DNA from 2 places in the Streptomyces sp. NBC_00376 genome. Region 2 is predicted to be linked to the other one. Evidence: predicted binding sites of a transcription regulator. Region 2 holds the regulator's gene; the other holds the start of a gene.
What was found. The regulator HspR, encoded in region 2, represses chaperone genes until heat shock. The targets are predictions, from matches to a motif close to TTGAGNNNNNNNNNCTCAA.
Positions count from the first base shown of each region.

Region 1: the regulator HspR is predicted to act here: its motif matches at 2,016-2,034, upstream of lon (endopeptidase La).

Region 1 is NZ_CP107960.1:2,907,668-2,911,080, forward strand. Features, by position in the region: gene lon (endopeptidase La) at 1-1,993, opposite strand, end outside; gene OG842_RS12805 (serine hydrolase) at 2,513-3,413, opposite strand, start outside; gene OG842_RS12810 (hypothetical protein) at 3,412-3,413, opposite strand, start outside.
Region 2 is NZ_CP107960.1:4,648,699-4,652,111, reverse strand. Features, by position in the region: gene OG842_RS21095 ((2Fe-2S)-binding protein) at 62-382, opposite strand; gene OG842_RS21090 (hypothetical protein) at 379-753, opposite strand; gene OG842_RS21085 (helix-turn-helix transcriptional regulator) at 882-1,868, shown strand; gene OG842_RS21080 (heat shock protein transcriptional repressor HspR) at 1,970-2,416, opposite strand; gene dnaJ (molecular chaperone DnaJ) at 2,418-3,413, opposite strand, start outside.

The DNA.
Region 1 (3,413 bases), 1.7 Mb from region 2:
GGAAGCTCAGCGCGATCTGCGCGGACTCCTTCATGACGTCGCCGAGCTGGCCGGTGAGGGTCAGTCCGGACGCCCCGGTCTCCGGGTCGGCCAGCGACGCCTCCACGAACAGCACGTCGCCGCCCGCGCCGGTCACCGCGAGTCCGGTGGCCACGCCGGGCACCGAGGTACGGCGCTCGGCCGGGTCCTGGGCGGACTCGGGCACATGGTGCGGCCGCCCGATCAGAGCACGCAGATCCGCCTCGGTGACCGTGAACGGCAGCTCCCGGTCGCCCAGTTCGTGCTGGGCCGCGACCTTGCGGAGCAGCCGGGCGACGGCCCGTTCCAGGTTCCGTACGCCCGCCTCGCGGGTGTACTCGCCGGCCAGTTTGCGCAGCGCGGACTCGTCGAGCGTCACCTCGTCCTTCTCCAGGCCGGCCCGCTCCAGCTGGCGCGGGAGCAGGTAGTCCCGGGCGATGACGACCTTCTCGTCCTCGGTGTAGCCGTCGAGCCTGACCAGCTCCATGCGGTCGAGCAGGGCCTCCGGGATGGCTTCGAGCACATTGGCCGTGGCCAGGAAGACGACGTCGCTGAGGTCGAGCTCGACCTCCAGGTAATGGTCGCGGAAGGTGTGGTTCTGCGCCGGGTCGAGGACTTCGAGGAGGGCGGCGGCCGGGTCGCCCCGGAAGTCGGATCCCACCTTGTCGATCTCGTCGAGCAGGACGACCGGGTTCATCGAGCCGGCCTCCTTGATGGCCCGCACGATGCGTCCCGGCAGGGCGCCCACGTACGTACGCCGGTGGCCCCGGATCTCCGCCTCGTCCCGCACACCGCCGAGGGCGACACGGACGAACTTGCGGCCCATGGCGTGCGCGACGGACTCGCCGAGCGAGGTCTTGCCCACGCCCGGAGGCCCCACCAGCGCCAGCACGGCACCGCCGCGCCGCCCGCCGACCACGCCGAGCCCCCGGTCGGAGCGCCGCTTGCGGACGGCCAGGTACTCGGTGATGCGCTCCTTCACGTCCTGGAGCCCCGCATGCTCGGCGTCGAGCACCTGCTGCGCGCCCCGGATGTCGTACGCGTCCTCGGTCCGTTCGTTCCACGGCAGTTCGAGGACGGTGTCGAGCCAGGTCCTGATCCAGGAGCCCTCCGGGCTCTGGTCGGAGGAGCGCTCCAGCTTGTCGACCTCCTTGAGCGCGGCCTCGCGGACATGCTCGGGAAGGTCGGCGGCCTCGACGCGGGCCCGGTAGTCGTCGGACTCGTCCTCCGGATCACCGTTGAGTTCGGAGAGCTCCTTGCGGACGGCTTCGAGCTGGCGCCGCAGCAGGAATTCACGCTGCTGCTTGTCGACGCCCTCCTGGACGTCCTTGGCGATGGACTCGGCGATGTCCTGCTCGGCGAGGTGTTCGCCGAGCCACTGGATGGCGAGCTTCAGCCGGGCGACCGGGTCCGTGGTCTCCAGGAGCTGCACCTTCTGGGCGGTGGTGAGGAAGGGCGAGTATCCGGAATTGTCGGCGAGCGCGGAGATGTCCTCGATCTGCTGGACCCGGTCCACGACCTGCCAGGCGCCGCGCTTCTTCAGCCAGCTGGTGGCGAGCGCCTTGTACTCCTTGACCAGCTCGGCGGCGGCTCCGGGGAGCGGATCGGGGACGATCGCGTCGACCCGGGTCCCCTCCACCCAGAGCGCCCCGCCCGGCCCACTGGTCCCGGCCCCGATCCGCACCCGGCCCCGGCCGCGGATGAGCGCGCCCGGATCCCCGTCCGAAAGCCGTCCGACCTGCTCGACGGTGCCGATGACACCGGTACCGGTGTACGTACCGTCGATCCGCGGCACCAGGAGCACCTCGGGCTTGCCGCCACCGTCACGGGCCGCGGCCTGCGCGGCCTCCACGGCAGCACGTACATCGGTGTCGGACAGGTCCAGAGGCACCACCATCCCGGGCAGCACGACCTCGTCGTCGAGCGGCAGCACGGGCAGGGCGAGCGGAGTGACCGCATCGGAATCGGTAGCCATGATCTCCCCTTCGGCAGTCAAGTTGAGCTATGCAGACTCAATGCTCCTGAGCCGTTCATTGTTCCCCGGGGCGTGTTCGCTGTGAGCGATCGCGCGGATGCTGTCCCGTAGCGGTGAACCGTGCGGGTTCCGGCCCGGCCGCACGAAATCTGCGAGCCGCAGGTCATCAGGCACCCCGCGCGCGGGCTCGGCCCGGGAAGGACACTGTTGCCCTGTGCAGGTGAGCCCTGCGAGGTGCGGGGCTGCTGTGCGAATGATCTCGGGGCATGCGGCTGAAGCCTGCGAGATCCTGGACGTGCGCCCTGTCGGTCCGTCCTCCGGCGACCCGGCGGATGCAGGGTGCGGGCTCGCGTCGGACGCGTTCACCCGTGCCCGTGCAGATCTGCCCTGCGAGTGACAGGTCGCCCATGGAACGCTCCGATGCCGCGCCCCCTTCCGGTGGCCGACCGGATCGGCCAGGCGCTCATGCGTGATCCACGCAGGGGCGATCGGTCGACCGAGGCCCGCCGTCCTCCTCGCTCACCGCGCCCGCAGCTGATCGTGCAGAGCTCGGGCCACATGCGCCATCGCGGCCTCCGCCGTCGGCTGGACGGCTGCCGGCACGGTGGATTCCGTCAGGGCCGCGATGGCGTACTTCGAGCCGTCCTCGTGTTCGACCACCCCGATCTCGTGGCGCAGATTGAGCAGTGTGCCGGTCTTGGACGACCACCGTGAGGCATCCGAGCTGAAGTAGGGGGTGAGCCGGTGCCGGATGACGTTCTCGCCCATGAGCGAGCGCACCTGCGCGGCGACGGCGACCGGGATACGCGCGGGAAGCCATAGGGCCTGGAGGAGGTCGACACAGGCCCGGGCGGTCCCGGAGTTCGCGCGGCTGACGTCCAGTTGAGGAATCGGGTGCCCATGCCCCGCGGTGCGGGAGCCGATCGCCAGTGAGTGGGCGAGATGGGCCTCGCGGGGCTCGAAACGCCGCGCAGGGGTCCGGGTGAGCTCGCGCATCGTGTGGCGGACGGTGATACCGGTGCAACCGGCGTCCACCAGCACGTGGTTGACCTCGGCGGGTGGGACGAGGCCGAAGAGGGCGTCCGCCGCGGCATTGTCGCTGAGCGCCGTGCTGAGGTAGAGCAGGTCCTCGACGGCGATCCGGGCCGGGTGGTGGAACCTGCTCAGTCCCACCTGACCTGCCGATGCGATGAGCCCGGGCGGCAGGTCGATCACGTCGGCTCCGTCGATCCGCCCGTCCTGGATACGCTCCAGCACGGCTACCGCGAGCGGTACTTTGACCAGCGATGCGATCGGTAACTCGACATCCGGGCTGATGCCGAGTTCATCACCGGTGGCCAGGTCCCGGACCAGGAACGAGCCGGACAGTCCCGCGTCCTTGAGCATGGCCCGCAGCTCCCGGATGACCCGTTGGACGTTC
Region 2 (3,413 bases):
GGTCACGATGGCGCCGTTGTGTGGGGGAGTGACTGAGCGACATGGAACGACGGGGGATCGCTCAGGCACTGCGGGGGGTGGCGGAAATAGTCTCTGGCTCGAACAGCTGGTGGTCCCGCCGGTCGAGGTTGACGAAGATCATGTCGTACCGGATCGCGCAGCGAACGGGCTGCGGGGCTCCACGCGGCTTGCGGAGGCAGCGGTACGCGCGCACTTCGTCGTCTTCTTCACGTGCGACAACGATGGGGTCGCCGAACAGAGTGACCATCAACGAGTCGCCACAGTGGGGGATGGCAGTGACGAGATCGATGAAATGCCAGCCTGATCGGTAGGCCGTGGCCATCTCTCGCCGGAAGGTCCGGTCGTCCGGCGGGATGGTCATGCGCCTGTGCGGGCCGTGGCGGATCCGGTACCGGTGGGCGAGACCCAGCCGATGTCGGTGGGCGAGACCCAACCGATGTCGGACGACTTGGCGGGCGAGACCCAACCGATGTCGGACGACTTGGAAGGTGCGACCGGCCAGCCGATGTCACCGTCGGCCGAGGCCTGGACGACCCACCCGATGTCGGACGACTTGGCAGGCGCGACCGGCCAGCCGATGTCACCGTCGGCTGCGGCCTGGACGGCCCACCCGATGTCGCCACCGGCAACGCTGTCCTCGCTCCAGCCAATGTCGCTGCCGCCCAGCAGCCCGATCCCCAGGGCCGCGACGAACGAGACGGCAAGCGCCGAGCGATGCATTCGCTTATACATAGTCGGCTTCGTCCTCACTTGTGGATTCTTCTCCCCCGCACCTAAGACGATGTCTCACCTGGGCACGCAAGCACCACCGCGTAGATGCATCATGTTCTTGCATGTTCAGGAACCTGGGGGGTGACGATATGACCACAAGCAACACAAAGCCGACACATTCTCATGGGATCACCGAACTGTGCGACGCGGGAGCACGCCTTTACGCCAGCGCTTTGCGGCTGGGACGCATCGCCCGCGCCGAAGTGGAACCGGCGCCCTGCCTGATGGAGTTCGCGCTACTGCATCCCGATCCGGACGACCCGGCCTGGCTCCGGCCCGTTCCACCGACCACCGCTCTCGCACAACATCTGTATCCCATCGAGCGCGAGATCCTGGAACGGCGCCGGCACTCGGTCGAACTGACTGAATCGTTCGAGCCGTTCATGGACATCAGCACTCTGGGGCCGCCCAGCACCCACGCCATCACCGTGCTGGAGGGCGGGAACCGGATCAACGCGGCCCTCGATCTCGCCACCGCAGAGTGCCGCACCGAAGTGCTCACCGTCCAGCCCGGCGGCGGCCGGACCGAGCATCGTCTCAGCAAGTCACTGGAACGCGGCCTGTCCGTGATCCACCGCGGCGTCGGCATGCGCACCCTCTACCAGCACACCGCGCGCCACAGCCCCAGCACACTCGCGTACGCGGAACGCATGACCGACGGCAACGTGGAGATACGCACGCTCGAAGAGCTCATCGGCCGCCTGATCGTGTTCGACCGGGCCGTCGCCTTCATCCCTGCCAGTGACGACGACCAAGTCGCCCTGGAACTCCGCCACCCCGGGCTCGTGCAGTACCTGGCCAACGTGTTCGAGCAGCTCTGGACCAGAGCGGCTCCGCTGCGGGAGGAGGTCAAGTACGAACCGACCTCCCTGGGCATCAGCGGGGTGCAGCGCTCCATCGCCCAGCTCCTCGTGGAGGGCCATGTGGACGACTCCATCGCCCGCCGCCTCGGCATGAACGTCCGCACCTGCCGGGCCCACGTCGCCAAGCTCGCCGCCGCGCTCGGCAGCAACAGCCGGGCCCAGCTCGGCTATCTGATAGCACGGTCGGGGATGCTGGAGGAGGAACAGCGCTGAGGGCCCCGCCCCGCGAACGGCTTCACCGCTTCGCGGCGGCGTACGGCAAAGGGCCGGGGAACCGGCCCGTAAGCCGCCTCCCCGGCCCTTGAGGCCTGCGCTCAGTCCTTCGGCCGCTTCGGCCGCCAGACCACCAGCGCGCTGGTCTGCTGCACGTCCTGATAGGGCACCAGATCGCGCCGGTACGAGGCGTGCACCTGGGCCTCGCGCTGCTGCATCGCCTGTGCCGCGCCGTCCACCGCCGCCGAGAGCTCGGCGACGCGCTGCTGGAGCGCGGCAACCTGGTTCTCCAGCTCGATGATGCGCTTGATGCCGGCGAGGTTGATGCCCTCGTCCTGCGACAGCTGCTGCACGGTGCGCAACAGCTCGATGTCGCGGGCCGAGTAGCGCCTGCCGCGCCCGGCCGTGCGGTCGGGCGAGACGAGGCCGAGACGGTCGTACTGGCGCAGTGTCTGCGGGTGCAGGCCCGAGAGCTGGGCCGCGATCGAGATCACGTACACCGGGGATTCATCGGTCAGTTCGTACGGATTGCGTCGTCGGCCGTCCACCTCAAGCTCCCTTCGCTGCCTGGAACAGCTCCGCCCGCGGGTCCTGGCCCGCGGTCGCCTTCCGGTAGGCCTCCAGGGCGTCCCTGGCCTCGTTGCTGAGGTCGCCCGGCACCTTCACCTCGACGGTGACCAGCAGGTCGCCCCGGGTGCCGTCCTTGCGTACGGCGCCCTTGCCGCGGGCGCGCATCGTGCGCCCGTTGGGAGTGCCCGGGGGCAGTTTCAGCGTGACCGCCGGGCCGCCGAGCGTGGGCACCTTCACCTCGCCGCCGAGCGCCGCCTCCGTGAAGTCGACGGGCACGGTGACCGTGAGGTTGTCGCCCCTGCGGCCGAAGACCGGGTGGGCGTCGACGTGGACCACGACGTACAGATCGCCGTCCGGTCCGCCGCGCTCGCCCGGACCGCCCTTGCCGCGCAGCCGGATCCGCTGGTTGTCCGAGACGCCCGCCGGAATCCTGACCTGCATGGTCTTGGAGGACTTCGCCCGTCCGCTGCCCTTGCAGACATCGCACGGGTCCTGGGCGATGAGGCCCCGGCCCTTGCAGTCCACGCAGGGGTCGGTGAGCGAGAAGCCGCCGCCGGTGCCGCGCGAGACCTGGCCGGTGCCGAGGCAGGTCTGGCAGACCCTGGGGGTGCCGTTCTTGTCGCCGGTGCCGGAACACGCCTTGCAGGGCGCCTGGCTGGACATCCGCAGCGGGACCGTGGCCCCCTCGACGGCCTCGGTGAAGCTGAGCGTCACCTCGGACTCGATGTCCTGGCCGCGACGCGGCTGCACCCGTGTCCCCGTACCGCCCCGGTTGAACAGGCCGCCGAAGACATCGCCCAGACCGCCGCCGCCGAAACCGCCGGCCGCGCCGCCCTGGCCCCCGCCCTGGGCGCCTCCGAAGAGGTCGCCGAGGTCGAAGTTGAAGTTGCCTCCCGCACCGCCGGGTCCGGCCCGGAAGCCGCCGTTGCCGAAGAGGGCGCGTGCCTCGTCGTACTCCTTGCGCTTCTTGCTGTC